2 regions of the Streptomyces sp. ITFR-16 genome follow, and region 2 is predicted to be linked to the other one. Evidence: riboswitches for the same ligand, from Rfam matches in the RefSeq annotation. Region 2 holds a riboswitch; the other holds the start of a gene.
The links. A riboswitch is a leader RNA that binds a small molecule or an ion and turns the genes downstream of it on or off. The one in region 2 is predicted to bind glycine.
Positions count from the first base shown of each region.

Region 1 (7,325 bases), 4.5 Mb from region 2:
GCCCGGAGCGGATCTCCTCCTCGGTGCGCCAGGCGCGCTCGTTCTCCAGCATCAGGGAGGAGATCGACAGGCCGGTGTCGCGGGCGAGGCGCAGCAGCTCGTCGCCGGTGCGGAAGGGGTACTTCAGGACCGTGTCGTCGAGCACGATCCGGTCCTCGCCCACGGCGTCCTCGTCGACCACGAAGCCGCCGCCGACGGAGTAGTACGTCTTCTCCAGGAGCGGGGCGCCCTCGGCGTCGTACGCGAAGACGGTCATGCCGTTGGCGTGGTATGGCAGCGCCTTGCGGCGGTGCAGGATCAGCTGCTCGTCGGCGTCGAAGGCGATCTCGTGCATGCCGAGGAGGTTGATCCGCCCGGTGGAGCGGATGGCCTCGACGCGGTCGTCGGCCGTCTCGACGTCGACGGTACGGGGGGACTCGCCCTCCAGGCCGAGCAGGACGGCCTTGGGGGTGCCGTGCCCGTGTCCGGTGGCGCCGAGCGAGCCGTACAGCTCGGCGCGTATCGAGGCGGTGTGGGCGAGCAGGCCCTCGTTCTTCAGCCGGCGCGCGAACATACGGGCGGCGCGCATCGGGCCGACCGTATGGGAGCTGGACGGGCCGATGCCGATCGAGAACAGGTCGAAGACCGAGATGGCCACGGGTGACTCCTAAGGGTTGGTAGACGCCGTTGTCTGCCGGGTGGTGCGGGACGGGCCGGATCGCGGCCCGGAGAGCGGGGGCAAGGGATGGGGCACCGCGCTCACTGTTCAGTGTGCGCGGTGCCCCTCCCCGATACGCAAACGTGCCGGTCGGACTACTTGAGACCGGGGTACAGCGGGAACTTCTCGGCGAGCGCGGCGACGCGGGCCTTCAGGTCGTCCGCGTCGTAGGACGGCTTGAGGGCGGACGCGATGATCTCCGCGACCTCGGTGAAGTCCTCCGTCCGGAAACCGCGCGTGGCCAGTGCCGGCGTGCCGATCCGCAGACCCGAGGTGACCATCGGCGGGCGCGGGTCGTTCGGGATGGCGTTCCGGTTGACCGTGATGCCCAGCTCGTGCAGCCGGTCCTCGGCCTGCTGGCCGTCCAGCTCGGAGTTGCGCAGGTCGACGAGGACCAGGTGCACGTCCGTACCGCCGGACAGCACGGAGACGCCCACCTCGGTGACGTCCGGCTGCACCAGACGCTCGGCGAGGATGCGGGCGCCGTCCAGGGTGCGCTGCTGGCGCTCCTTGAACTCCTCGGTCGCCGCGACCTTGAACGAGACCGCCTTGGCCGCGATCACGTGCTCCAGCGGACCGCCCTGCTGGCCCGGGAAGACCGCCGAGTTGATCTTCTTGGCGAGCTCCTGGGTGGAGAGGATCACACCGCCGCGCGGACCGCCGAGGGTCTTGTGCGTGGTGGTGGTGACGACGTGGGCGTGCGGCACCGGGTTGGGGTGCAGGCCCGCGGCGACCAGACCGGCGAAGTGCGCCATGTCGACCATCAGGTACGCGCCGACCTCGTCCGCGATGCGGCGGAAGGCGGCGAAGTCCAGCTGACGGGGGTAGGCGGACCAGCCGGCCACGATGAGCTTCGGCTTGGACTCCTTGGCCAGGCGCTCCACCTCGGCCATGTCCACGACGCCGGTGTCGTCGACGTGGTACGGGACCACGTTGTAGAGCTTGCCGGAGAAGTTGATCTTCATGCCGTGGGTCAGGTGACCGCCGTGCGCCAGGTTCAGGCCCATGATCGTGTCGCCCGGCTTGAGCAGCGCGAACATCGCGGCGGCGTTGGCCTGCGCACCCGAGTGCGGCTGGACGTTCGCGGCCTCGGCGCCGAAGAGCGCCTTGATGCGGTCGATCGCGATCTGCTCGACCACGTCGACGTGCTCGCAGCCGCCGTAGTAGCGGCGGCCGGGGTAGCCCTCGGCGTACTTGTTGGTCAGGACGGAGCCCTGGGCCTCCATGACGGCGACCGGAGCGAAGTTCTCCGAGGCGATCATCTCGAGGGTGGACTGCTGACGGTGGAGCTCGGCGTCGACGGCGGCGGCGACGTCCGGGTCCAGCTCGTGGAGGGAGGAGTTGAGAAGCGACATCAGGTGGTCCCTTGGGGTCTCAGTTGCCGGAGAACTCGGTGTACTCGTCGGCGGAGAGCAGGTCCTTCGGCTCCTCCGCGACGCGTACCTTGAACAGCCAGCCGCCTTCGAACGGCGCGGAGTTCACCAGCGACGGGTCGTCCACCACGTCCTGGTTCGCGGCCGTGACCTCGCCGGTCACCGGCGAGTACAGGTCGCTGACCGACTTGGTCGACTCCAGCTCGCCGCAGGTCTCGCCCGCGGTCACCGTGTCACCGACCTCGGGGAGCTGGGCGTAGACGACGTCACCGAGCGCGTTGGCCGCGTACTCCGTGATGCCGATCGTGGCCACACCGTCCTCGACGGCCGACAGCCACTCGTGCTCCTTGCTGTACCGCAGCTGCTGGGGGTTGCTCATGACCTGAATTCTCCTGTACGCGGGGGAGTGCTGATGAACGATGGTCTTACGGTGTGAGACGGGACTGCGTCACGTGCGCGGTGCCCGCCGCGCCCTACGGTTCTACTTCCGGCGCTTGTAGAACGGCAGCGCCACGACCTCGTACGGCTCGTGGCTGCCCCGGATGTCCACGGCCACACCCGCGGTGCCGGGCGTGGCGTGCGCGGCGTCGACATAGGCCATGGCGATCGGCCTGCCCAGCGTGGGCGAGGGCGCGCCGGAGGTGACCTCGCCGATGACCTCGCCGTTCGCGACGACGGAGAACCCGGCGCGCGGTACCCGGCGGCCCTCGGCGACCAGGCCGACGAGCTTGCGCGGCGGGGCGGTCTCGGCGCGCCCGGCGGCGGCCTCCAGCGCCTTGCGGCCCACGAAGTCGCCGTCCTTCTCGAACTTCACGACCCGGCCGAGACCGGCGTCGAACGGCGTCAGGGAGGTCGTCAGCTCGTGCCCGTACAGCGGCATGCCCGCCTCCAGGCGCAGCGTGTCGCGGCAGGAGAGCCCGCACGGGATCAGGCCGCGCGAGGCGCCCGCATCGGTGAGCGCGCGCCACAGCCGCTCGGCGTGCTCGGGGGCGACGAACAGCTCGAAGCCGTCCTCGCCGGTGTAGCCGGTGCGGGCGATCAGCGCGGGGACCCCGGCGACCGTGCCCGGGAGTCCCGCGTAGTACTTCAGGCCGTCCAGGTCGGCGTCGGTGACGGCGGCGAGAATGGCGGGGGACTCGGGGCCCTGGACGGCGAGCAGCGCGTAGGCGTCGCGGTCGTCGCGCACCTCGGCGTCGAAGCCCTCGGCGCGGGCGGTCAGCGCGTCCAGCACGATCTGCGCGTTGCCGGCGTTGGCGACGACCATGTACTCGGCCTCGCCCAGGCGGTAGACGATCAGGTCGTCCAGGATCCCGCCGTCCTCGGCGCAGATCATCGTGTAGCGGGCGCGGCCCGCGGAGACGGTGCCGATGTTGCCGACCAGCGCGAAGTTCAGCAGGTCGGCGGCGGCCGGGCCGGTGACGGTGATCTCGCCCATGTGGGAGAGGTCGAAGAGGCCGGCCTTCGTGCGCACGGCGTTGTGCTCGTCGCGCTCACTGGCGTAGCGCAGCGGCATGTCCCAGCCCGCGAAGTCGGTCATGGTCGCGCCCAGCGAACGGTGCAGGGCATCGAGGGCGGTGAGGCGGGGGGCGGTGCTCATGGACAAGGACTCCCAGGGCATGACGACGAGGACGATCCCTCCCCATCTGTCATCGGAACCTGAGAGGTTCGCCGAGAGACCCCGCAGGGGTTCGGCTTGCACCTTGGGTGGAGCCGCCGGGCGGCTCGCTTTTCAGATCTGCCTCATCCACGCGGTACGGGGCCTGAGAGATTCAAGGGAGGATCTTGCTCCTTCGGCGCCCGGCACGGTGGCCGGAACTCTCCCGCGCGGATTCAAGCGGCCTATATGCAGTTGGCGGGGCCATCATCGCACGCCGCGCGGGACCGTGGGGGCGGCGGTACGTCACACATCGGCGGCGGTCTCCCCGCCGGGTTCCGGCGAGTCGGACAGTTGTGCCGCATTACCTTTTCTTTACACTTCAGGGGTAGGTGCGGGTCGTTCGATCGGCAGGGGGATGGCGATGACGTTCCAGCGGTACGCGACGGCCGCGGGGGTCGCACCCGGCGCACTGCCCGCACAGCCGGGCTCGCCCGTCAGGGAGGCGGCGGGCCCGCGCCCGCCCGTCGTACGGGACCTGCGGGACCGGGCCGGACACGGTCCCGGGGGCCTGCGCTTCACGGCGGGCGACGTCGTGGTGGTCTCCGGGCTGCCCGGCAGCGGCAAGTCGACCCTGATCGCCCGGACCGCCCCGGCGTACGCCATCGACTCCCAGGACGCCCGGGACCGCTGGGCGGCGCGGCTGCCCCGCTCGGTGCCGTACGCCCTCTACCGGCCGCTCGTCCGCATCGCCCACTACTGGGGGCTGCGGCGGGCGCTGCGCTCCGGGGCCTCCGTCGTCGTCCACGACTGCGGCACCCAGGCCTGGGTGCGCGGCTGGCTGGCCCGCGACGCCCGGCGGCGCGGCCGGAGCCTGCACCTCGTCCTGCTCGACGTCGCCCCCGAGACGGCGCGGGAGGGACAGCGCGCACGGGGCCGGGGCGTCTCCGGATACGCGTTCGCCCGGCACCGCGGGGCCGTGGCGCGCCTGCTGCGGGACACCGGGGCCGGCCTGCTGCCGCCCGGCTGCGCCTCCGCCGTACTGCTGGACCGGGACGCGGCGGACCTGCTGACGCGGATCTCATTCGCAGACGCACAGAGCAAGGACTGAGCGAAGGCCGTCCGAGGGCCGGACACCAGGGGTGCGGCCAGGAGAAGTCCGGCCACGGGCCTGAGGCCGTGTCCGCAAGGTCTCGTCCGGTCCGCGACGCCCGGCACGCACCAGACGCCGCCACCCCGCCCTCCGGGCGGACGACGATACTTTGTGGACACGGCCTAACCTCTTGCTGCACGGCATCGGGGTGAGAGAGGGAGACAGTGGACATTCCGGCACCGGCCCGGAGCCATCCGCAGAGCGGATGGCCGGCCAATGAGCTCGAAGAAGTGCTCGGCGCCTCGCTCGGCAGCCCGGAGGCGGGCGGCCGGCTCGTCGAGGTGCTCGGCCGCAGCAGCCTCTGGGTGCCCCTGCCCAACGGCGGCGGACCCGACGCGACCGACCTCGATCTGCCGACGCTGGACATCGAGGGCGCGCCCTATGTGCCCGTGTTCAGTTCCGAGCAGCAGTTCCTGGCCTGCGTCGGCACGCACCTGTCGTTCACCGTGGCCCCCGCCCGCGAGTTCGCCCGCGGACTGCCCCCGCAGCTCGGCCTGGCGGTGAACCCGGGCGGCGCCGTCGGCATGCCGCTGCCGCCGCCGGCCGTCGCGGAACTCTGCCGGACCGGTCGCACCCCGCTCGACGGCCCGTCCAGCGGCGGCCGGGTCCGGCTGTACGAACCGGACTGGAAGCAGGAGCCGGTCGACTTCCTCGCGGCGGCCGCCGGAGAGTTCGAGGAGAGCGGTGTCGTGCTCACCGCCCGGCGGGTCCTGGCCAGCATCGAGGGCGGCGACCCCGTCCTCTTCGTCGGCGTCGAGTTCTCCACCTGGGACGGAGCCGGGCGCAACGCCCCCATGGACGCCCTGGGCCGGGCGCTGGGCCGTGTCGAGGTGCCGTGGCCGGTCAACCTGGTGCTGCTGGACGTGGCCCAGGACCCGGTCGCCGACTGGATGCGCGACCGGGTGCGGCCCTTCTATCAGCGGGCCGCCGCGCAGGGGCCGGGCATCCCCGCCGGATGACACCGCCGGCCCGCGCCGTCAAGTCGGTGTCAGGGCCGCCGCATAAGCTGGTTTGATGGCTGGTGCCCCGGCACCGCGCCGAACCCGAGTGCCCCGGGAGCGGCAGGCCGACACAGAGGATCGAAGAGGGGCGGGACCCAGGGTGAGTGCGTCAGGCACCGCGGCGGCCGGAAAGGTCGAGCACATGCTGCGCCAAGTCACGCCCGGGCGCTACGACGCGTACGAGGCGCTGCTCCAGGCCCTGGCGGCCGACCGGATCTGGATGCTGCTCTGGCACGGCAGCGCCGGCGCCCCCGACGCCCAGTACGGCAACATGGAGGTCGACGGCCTCGGCTACGCCCCCTGTGTCACCTCCGCCCAGGAGCTCTCCGCCAGCGGCTGGAACAGGGCCCACGAGGTCGTCGGCGGCCTCGACATCGCCCGCGCCCTGTTCCCCGACCGCTGGGGCATCTGGCTCAACCCGCACGCCCCCGGCGGCGGCGTCGGCATTCCCTGGCTGGACCTGCGCCGGATCGCCACCGGCCTCGACCGGATGCCCGCGGGACCGCTGCGCATCAGCGAGCCGGCCGTGGAGATCCCGCAGTTCTACGCCCAGCTCGCGCAGAATGCCCACCACACCCCCGCGATCCGCTCGCTGCGCCGCGCCTGGGTGCAGCCCGCGCTCGGCGTCCCGTACCTCGCCATCGGTCTCGATCTGTACGACACGAGCCGGCCGTCCGTCGACGCCGTGCGGGCGATGATGCAGCAGTCGATCGGCACGGTCCCCGAGGGGCTGCCGGTCTCCACGGTCGCGATGGCCGACGAGTACGACCCGGTCACGATGTGGCTGCGGGCCAACGCCCGGCCGTTCTACGACCGCGACGCGCACGCCCCGGCCGGACGCGGCGCGGCCGTCGCTCCCGGTTACGGATACCCGCAGGCCCCCGGCCCGGCGCCGCGCGCGTACTGAGCCCGGCTGCCGCGCCGCCCGGAGGGGACAAAGCGGCGGCCGACCGGACAAGACGTCCGCTCAGGTCACCCAAATAGCCATGCAATCACGCCCGTTGGGCGTCATGTCCGTTCTGGTGGATTAGCGGCCGAGTGGTCCGCTCAATCGATCAACCTGTCCGGATAACGGAAGCTCACTGACCGCATCACGTTTGAGCAAACATTCCCCGTCAGGTCTGGCGGGTGATCGCAACCGCGTTGAAGACTCCCGGCTAGTGGGGATCGTCGGCCCTTTGTACGAGGTTGCACCGGCGGACATTCCGCAGACGCATTCACCGCATCGAACACATCAGCCGGGTCACAGCGCCCCGGCTGACACGCGCCAGGCCGTTACCGCGGCGAGTAGGGGCCGGCCAACCGCCGGCGGGAGGGGTCAAAGGCACTGTGACCGCACCGATCGAGACCACCGGATCGGCTGCCGAGGCGCAGCCGGAGGCAGTACTCACGGGGGTTAAACAGAGCCAGATCGAGGGCCGTTCGCTCGGGCAGATCGCCTGGTCGCGCTTCAAGCGCGACAAGGTGGCGGTGGCGGGCGGCATCGTTGTCATCCTGCTGATCCTGC
Region 1 is NZ_CP134609.1:2,398,471-2,405,795, reverse strand. It holds gene RLT58_RS10535 (L-serine ammonia-lyase) at 1-637, opposite strand, end outside; gene glyA (serine hydroxymethyltransferase) at 793-2,052, opposite strand; gene gcvH (glycine cleavage system protein GcvH) at 2,072-2,449, opposite strand; gene gcvT (glycine cleavage system aminomethyltransferase GcvT) at 2,552-3,667, opposite strand; glycine riboswitch at 3,810-3,903, opposite strand; gene RLT58_RS10515 (AAA family ATPase) at 4,089-4,775, shown strand; gene RLT58_RS10510 (enhanced serine sensitivity protein SseB) at 4,982-5,776, shown strand; gene RLT58_RS10505 (enhanced serine sensitivity protein SseB C-terminal domain-containing protein) at 5,919-6,725, shown strand; gene RLT58_RS10500 (ABC transporter permease) at 7,148-7,325, shown strand, end outside.
Region 1: another riboswitch for glycine. It lies ahead of gcvT (glycine cleavage system aminomethyltransferase GcvT); the one in region 2 lies ahead of gcvP (aminomethyl-transferring glycine dehydrogenase).

Region 2 (7,325 bases):
ACTCGGGCCAGGTGATCGACTCCATCTCGGCCGTCGCGTTCAGCTTCATGGTGCAGGAGCCGAGCGGGATCATGCCCCGGTCCAGCGCGTAGTCGCGGTCGGCGAGCTTGCGCAGGTAGCGCAGCATCGCGGTCTCGGACCGGTGCTGGTGGAAGACCGGGTGGGTCAGGATCTCATCGGTGCGCAGCAGCCCCTCGGGCAGCGCGTCCTCGGTGGTGGCGTCCAGCGCCTCGACGTCGCCCTCCGCGCCGAAGGCGGACCACACGGCGGCGACCTGGGTCCGCGTGGTGGTCTCGTCACAGGCGAGGGAGACGGTGTCGGCGTCGACCAGCCGCAGGTTCACCCCGCGCTCACGGGCGCCGGAGACCACGGAGGAGGCCTGGCCGGGGACCCGGACGGTCAGCGTGTCGAAGTGGGTCCCGGTCACCACGTCGATCCCGGCGGCGCGCAGGCCCTCGGCCAGGATCGCGGCGTAGCGGTGGGTGCGCCGGGCGATCGTGCGCAGCCCCTCGGGCCCGTGGTAGACGGCGTACATCCCGGCCATCACGGCGAGCAGCACCTGAGCGGTACAGATGTTGCTGGTGGCCTTCTCGCGGCGGATGTGCTGCTCGCGGGTCTGCAGGGCCAGCCGGTACGCCTTGTTGCCGTCGGCGTCCACGGAGACACCGACGAGGCGCCCGGGCAGGCTGCGCGCGAACTTCTCGCGTACGGCCATGAAGCCCGCGTGCGGTCCGCCGAAGCCCATCGGGACGCCGAAGCGCTGGGTGGTGCCGACGGCGATGTCCGCGCCGAGGTCGCCGGGCGAGGTGAGCAGGGTGAGCGCCAGCAGGTCGGCGGCCACGGTGACGATCGCGCCCAGCTCGTGCGCCCGGTCGATGACGGGCTTGATGTCCCGTACGGCCCCGGAGGCGCCCGGGTACTGCAGCAGGACGCCGAAGACGCCTCGCTCGGCGATCTCGGCCGGGATGCCGTCGGTGAGGTCGGCGACGACGACCTCGACACCGGTCGGCTCCGCGCGGGTCTCTATGACGGCGACGGTCTGCGGCAGGGTGTCCGCGTCGACCAGGAAGACCCCGTTCTTGACCTTGCCGACGCGCCGTGCGAGTGCCATGGCCTCGGCGGCGGCGGTGCCCTCGTCGAGGAGGGAGGCGCCGGAGGTGGGCAGCCCGGTCAGCTCGGCGACCATCGTCTGGAAGTTCAGCAGGGCTTCGAGGCGGCCCTGGGAGATCTCCGGCTGGTACGGCGTGTAGGCCGTGTACCAGGCGGGGTTCTCCATCACGTTGCGCAGGATCACCGGCGGGGTGAACGTGCCGTAGTAGCCGAGCCCGATCATCGGGGCGAGGACCTGGTTGCGGTCGGCGAGCCGGCGCAGCTCGGCCAGCACCTCGGCCTCGGTCCGGGCGCCCGGCAGCCGCAGCGCCTCGGCGCTCTTGATCACATCGGGGACGGCGGCCGCGGTGAGCTCGTCGAGCGAGCCGTAACCGACCTGGGCGAGCATCTTCGCCTGCGCGGCGGCATCGGGACCGATGTGCCGCTGCTCGAAGGGGATTCCCTGTTCCAGCTGGGAGAGCGAAGTGCGACGGGGGGTCATGATGGAGGCCTCCTGGTCTGTCACGACCTGCGAGGGGCACCACGGCGCGGGGTGCCCGAACGGCCTCCCCCTCTGTCATCTCAACCTGAGAGCTTCACCGGCGCCCGGGGGCACCGGCTTTCACCGTCGGTGAGGGAGAGTCCCGGCCCGGCCTGCGGCCGCGCGAAACCCGCCCTGCTTTCCAGAGTGACCTCGTCCGTGCGGTACGGGGGCCTGAGAGATTCCGGGGAGGATTTGCTCCTTCGGCGCCCCCGGATTCGCTCCGGAGGACTCTCCCGCACAGGGTCAGCAGCCGCCACCAGCGTACCAGCGGGGCCCCGCCGGGAATTCTCGAGTGGCCAACGCCACGGATCTGCACTTCTGTAGTCCCTGTGGACCAGCCGCGACCAGTGGGAGGGACCGTGCAGACCGACATCGATCCGCGCAGCCTGATCGGCCGCAAGGCGTTCGACCGCAAGGGCACCAAGATCGGGACCGTGGACGAGGTGTACCTCGACGACGCGACCGGCGTACCCGAGTGGGCGGCCGTACGCACCGGACTGTTCAGCCGGGACGCGTTCGTCCCGCTGGAACCCAGCGAGTTCGTCGAGGACGCCCTGCGCATCCCCTTCGACCGCTCGCTGATCAAGGACGCCCCCGACTTCGGGGTGGGCCGCCATCTCTCCCCGGAGCAGGAGCTCCAGCTCTACCGGCACTACGGTCTGGACTCCGCCCCGGGCGGGACCGCCCCGGACCGCGACTTCGGCAAGCTGGCCGGCCAGGAGGAGTAGTCCGCGGGATTCCGCACGAGCGGCAGGGGATCGGCCGGCCGCAGCTCCGGATCGTCGATACGGAACGTACGCACCCGGCCGGGCGCCGATTCGGGCTCCTCGAACCGCACGGTCACCCTGCCGACCCCGCTCCCCTGCACCCAGCCGTGTCCGTGCACCTCGTGCCGTACGTCGTGGCCGGCCGGCCAGCGCCGCGCGGCGAGCTGCTCGGCGCTCTCCTGCTCGGGGCCGTCGTCCGCGGGCGCGTCCCCGTCCCCGTCGCTCTCCGCCGCCGCCCCCGCGGCTTCGGGGGCCTCGGCCGCGGTCCGCTCGGCGGCCTGTGCGAACAGGTCCTCCTGGGTGAAGTCGGCGAGCCCGGTGACGCCGACCCCCAGCAGCCGCACGCCCCCGGTGGTGTCCACTGACTCCAGGAGCCGCGCGGCGGCCTCCCTGACCACCGCGGGGTCGTCGGTGGGGCCCCGCAGCGTCTCGGAGCGGGTGAGGGTCGAGAAGTCGTACCTGCGCACCTTCAGCACCACCGTGCGCCCCGACCGGTCGGCGGCCCGCAGCCGCTGCACGCACCGGTCGGCCAGCCGCTCCACCTCGGTCCTGACCCGGACCCGGTCGTGCAGATCCATGTCGAAGGTGTCCTCGACCGACACCGACTTCGCGTCGCGCTCCGCGACCACCGGCCGGTCGTCGTGGCCGAGCGCCATCCGGTGCAGCGAGGCGCCGTGCGCCTTCCCCAGCAGCCGTACGAGCTCCGCCTCGCCCGCCTCGGCCAGGTCGTCGACCGTGGTCATCCCGGCGCGCCGCAGATGGTCGGCGGTGGCAGGGCCGACGCCCGGCAGCGTACGGACCGGCATGGGCGCCAGCAGCTCCCGCTCGGTGCCTGGCTCGATGAGCAGGATGCCGTCGGGCTTCGCCTCCTCGGAGGCGATCTTGGCCAGCATCTTGGAACCCGCGAGCCCGACGGAGCCGCTGAGCCCGGTGACGGCCTCGATCGCGCCCCGCAGCTGTGTGCCGATCACAAGCGCCGAGGCGGTGTCGTCGGCCGTGCCGCCCGCCTCCAGGTCCACGAAGGCCTCGTCCAGGCTGAGCGGCTCCACCAGCGGCGAGAGCCGGCCCAGCAGCTCCATGACCTGGTCGCTCACGCTGCGGTACAGCGCGAAGCGGGGCACGAGATAGGCGGCGTTCGGCGCCAGGCGTCTGGCCTGCGCCATGGGCATCGCCGAATGCACTCCGAAGCGCCGGGCCTCGTACGAGGCGGTGGCGACGACCCCGCGCGGCCCCAGCCCGCCCACGACAACCGGTTTCCCGCGCAGACTCGGCTTCGCCGCCTGCTCCGCAGAGGCGTAGAACGCATCCATGTCCAGATGCAGGATGGTGGGCGCGGCTCTCACATCAGTCGATGCTGCCCTACGGCACTGACAATCGCCCCGCCACGACGGGGCCGCCGCCCCGGATTCCCGGGGCGGGGTCGCGCTCCCACTGCTCAGCCGGCGCGGTTGCGCCGCCGAGCGAGCTCATCGGTGGGGTTGTTCCCAATGAGTGTCTCGCCGGTGTCCACCCGCTCCCCGTGGAGCTGCGACAGGGCCGCGTCCACGTCCCGCCACACCACTCCGACGGCGATGCCGAAGACGCCCTGGCCCCCCTGGAGCAGATCGACGACCTCGGCGGGCGAGGAGCACTCGTAGACCGTCGCCCCGTCGCTCATCAGGGTCATGCGCTCGAGATCCTGGAACCCGCGGTCCCGCAGGTGCTGGACCGTGGTGCGGATGTTCTGGAGCGCCACCCCGGTGTCGAGGAAGCGCTTCACGATCTTCAGGAGGACGACGTCCCGGAAGCTGTAGAGCCGCTGCGTCCCCGACCCGTAGGCCGGACGGACGCTCGGCTCGACGAGGCCCGTACGGGCCCAGTAGTCCAGCTGCCGGTAGGTGATCCCCGCCGCCGCGCACGCCGTCGGCCCGCGATAGCCGATGTCGTCGACCGCTGCCACGCCGTCCCCCGCCACCGCAGCCGGCAGGACCGGCTGCCTGATGGTGTGGCCGGCTGTACTCCCCTGCTGCGGATACGGCCCACCCGCTGCCGTACCGTCGCCGCTGCTTCTCACGCCGACCTCCGTCCTTGACCTGCCCACTCGAAGGTAGGCAGTCACCCGGGGTGCGTCAACGATCGCCACACTCGGCACGCCGAGTGATAATCACCCTGAGGGTGGTTTCCCGTGACCCATGAACGGGAAAGGCTCATCGAATGCGGTGGCGGCGACCCCTGAGGACGTCACTGACTGTTGTTCGTACCGAAGTCCTCCGGCGAGATCTGGTCGAGGAACTCGCGGAACTTCTCCACCTCGTCCTCCTGCTCGTCGGGGATCGCGATCCCCGCGTCGTCGAGCACCCCGTCACTGCCGTAGATCGGTGTTCCGGTGCGCAGGGCGAGCGCTATGGCGTCGGACGGCCGCGCGCTCACCTCGACCCCGCTGGCGAAGACCAGCTCCGCGTAGAAAACCCCTTCGCGCAGGTCCGTGATGCGGACCTCGGTGAGCTCCTGGCCGACGGCCTCGAGCACATCCTTGAAGAGATCATGGGTCAGCGGCCTGGCCGGAGCCATGCCCTGCTGGGCGAAGGCGATCGCGGTCGCCTCACCAGGACCGATCCAAATGGGGAGGTACCGGTCGCCTCCCACTTCACGCAGGAGCACGATCGGTTGGTTGGAGGGCATTTCCACCCGGACACCCACAACGTCGAGCTCGTTCACACAGCAACCCTAGGACGTGCTCGGCAGGTTTGGGTAGTCGGGCTCCCTCCACATCAGTGGAGTCGCACCTGCAGGGCGGTTTGCACGAGGGCCGAATGCAGCCGTACGGAGAGCTCGGCGAGCTCCCTGGCCGTGGCCTCCGCATGTGCTCTGGTCTGCGGATTCCGGTGCCGGCGCAGGGGCGCCACCACCTGCTCGATCAGCCCCGCCTCCCGGTCCGCCGCCGCCCGCATGGCCCGCAGATGGCGCGGTTCCAGACCGAATCGGCCCAGATCCGCCACAAGCCTGGCGACGGTGACCGTCTCGGCGTCGTAGCCGCCCTCGGCCGCGGGTGCGACGAGACCGTAGGACTCCCAGGCATCGAGATCACTCTCGGTGACCTCGGCGGCAGCGAGGAGCTCGGCACGGCCAATCCGGGGCGCCGTGGCCCTCCCCGGACCGAGCGGGAGCCCGCCCCCGGCCGGCTCCCCCTCCTGGGACGGCAGGGCCACCTGCTCGCCCCTGGCGAGGGCGTCCAGGTGCTCCCGGATGACCTTCAGCGGAAGGTAGTGGTCCCGCTGCATGCGCAGCACCTGGGCGAGCCGCTCGACGTCGTCCGCCGAGAACTTCCGGTAGCCGGACGGAGTCCGCTGCGGTTCGACGAGCCCCTCGGCCTCCAGGAAGCGGATCTTGGAGATCGTGACTTCGGGGAACTCGTCCCGCAGCTGCAGGAGCACCGTGCCGATGCTCATCGGGCGGTCGTCGGCGGTGGCGGTGCCGTGTCCGGCACCGCCCGTCCGTGTTCTCAGCATGGACCTTCCCTGACGGGTCAGATGCCGCGCTGGCTTGCGTAGAAGACCAGCCGGTACTTGCCGATCTGCACTTCGTCGCCGTTGGACAGCGCGACGGAGTCGATGCGCTCACGATTGACGTAGGTGCCGTTGAGGCTCCCGACATCCCCGACCGTGAAGGTGCCGTCGGCGTTCCGGCGGAACTCCACATGACGGCGCGAGACCGTCACGTCGTCGAGGAAGATGTCGCTCTGCGGGTGCCGTCCGGCCGTCGTCAGATCCCCGTCCAGCAGGAAGCGGCTGCCGGAGTTCGGCCCCCGCCGCACCACCAGGAGCGCCGAGCCGAGCGGCAGGGCGTCCACGGCCGCCTGGGCCTCGGGCGACAGCGACGGCACGGAGGTCTGACCGGTCGCCTCCGCCTCGTAGGCCTCCAGGCCCGAGATGGAGATGGTCGACGTCGTCTCCGAGGCACGCTCGGGAACCCCGCCCCGCAGCGGCGCACCGCAGTTGGAGCAGAAACGACTGGCCTCGGCGTTACGGTGCCCGCACCTCGTACAGACCGGCATGGACGAAGCCTCCTGCCTCGGGGCGAACCCTCCACCCGGACTCGAGGGTGCGGGTTCTCCGAAACCTATGCGGCCGGGACCGGCAGGGTCAACAGACGACGCGCCGGGATCACCCGAATTGTCACCCCCCGGACCTGCCACCTGATCACGGAAGAGCGGGCGCTCGGAGCCCTGCTCGTCACCTTGGCCATGGCGCGGCGCGCGATGCCGTGCGGCTTCGTCGCGTGCGCTCTTGCCGAACAACTTCCCAAACAACTTCACGGGCGATTCCCCTTGACCGAAACAGACCCGCCCGTGGGGCAGGACGAACCCTGAATGAACACACCTGCCGACCCGGACATCTTCACAACGTCCGTATCCACTCGACAGTTTCCACCACGCACCACGATTACGATGCGGCGACCCCCCGCAACCTTGTGCCCGTGTCCCCCGACGCCCAAGCGTCCCGGGTTCACTGGGTCGACGACCGAGCGTAGTCAGGCCGCTCCGCCGGTCGCAAGGCGTCCACGACAATGTCGTCGGCCTGGACCACATGCACGGTGGCCTGCTCCTTCTCCAGCGTCTGCACGACCCCGCCGGGGATGTTCAGCGCCGGTTCCAGATCCTGCGGCTTGCCGATGACCTTGAAGACGTAGGGGGCGGAGATCTTCCGGTCGTCGACCTTGACGGCGCCCCCGTCACCGGAGAAGTACGTATTGGCCACCACGCGCGCGCCGTTGACCTCGATCGCCTCGGCACCGGCGGCCCGCAGCTCCTGGAGCGCGTCGAGCAGCATGTCCGGCTGCACCGCGTCACCCGGGTCGTTGACCGTCATGGTGATCCCCGGCCCGTGCGCCGCCACGGTGCCCGCGAGAACGCCCAGTTGGCGCTCCTTCTCCACCGTCTGCTTCCG
Region 2 is NZ_CP134609.1:6,888,588-6,895,912, reverse strand. It holds gene gcvP (aminomethyl-transferring glycine dehydrogenase) at 1-1,591, opposite strand, end outside; glycine riboswitch at 1,783-1,879, opposite strand; gene RLT58_RS30640 (PRC-barrel domain-containing protein) at 1,993-2,361, shown strand; gene RLT58_RS30635 (DNA polymerase IV) at 2,286-3,743, opposite strand; gene RLT58_RS30630 (MerR family transcriptional regulator) at 3,836-4,453, opposite strand; gene RLT58_RS30625 (bifunctional nuclease family protein) at 4,621-5,097, opposite strand; gene RLT58_RS30620 (transcriptional regulator FtsR) at 5,151-5,888, opposite strand; gene RLT58_RS30615 (FHA domain-containing protein) at 5,906-6,694, opposite strand; gene RLT58_RS30610 (DUF881 domain-containing protein) at 6,885-7,325, opposite strand, start outside.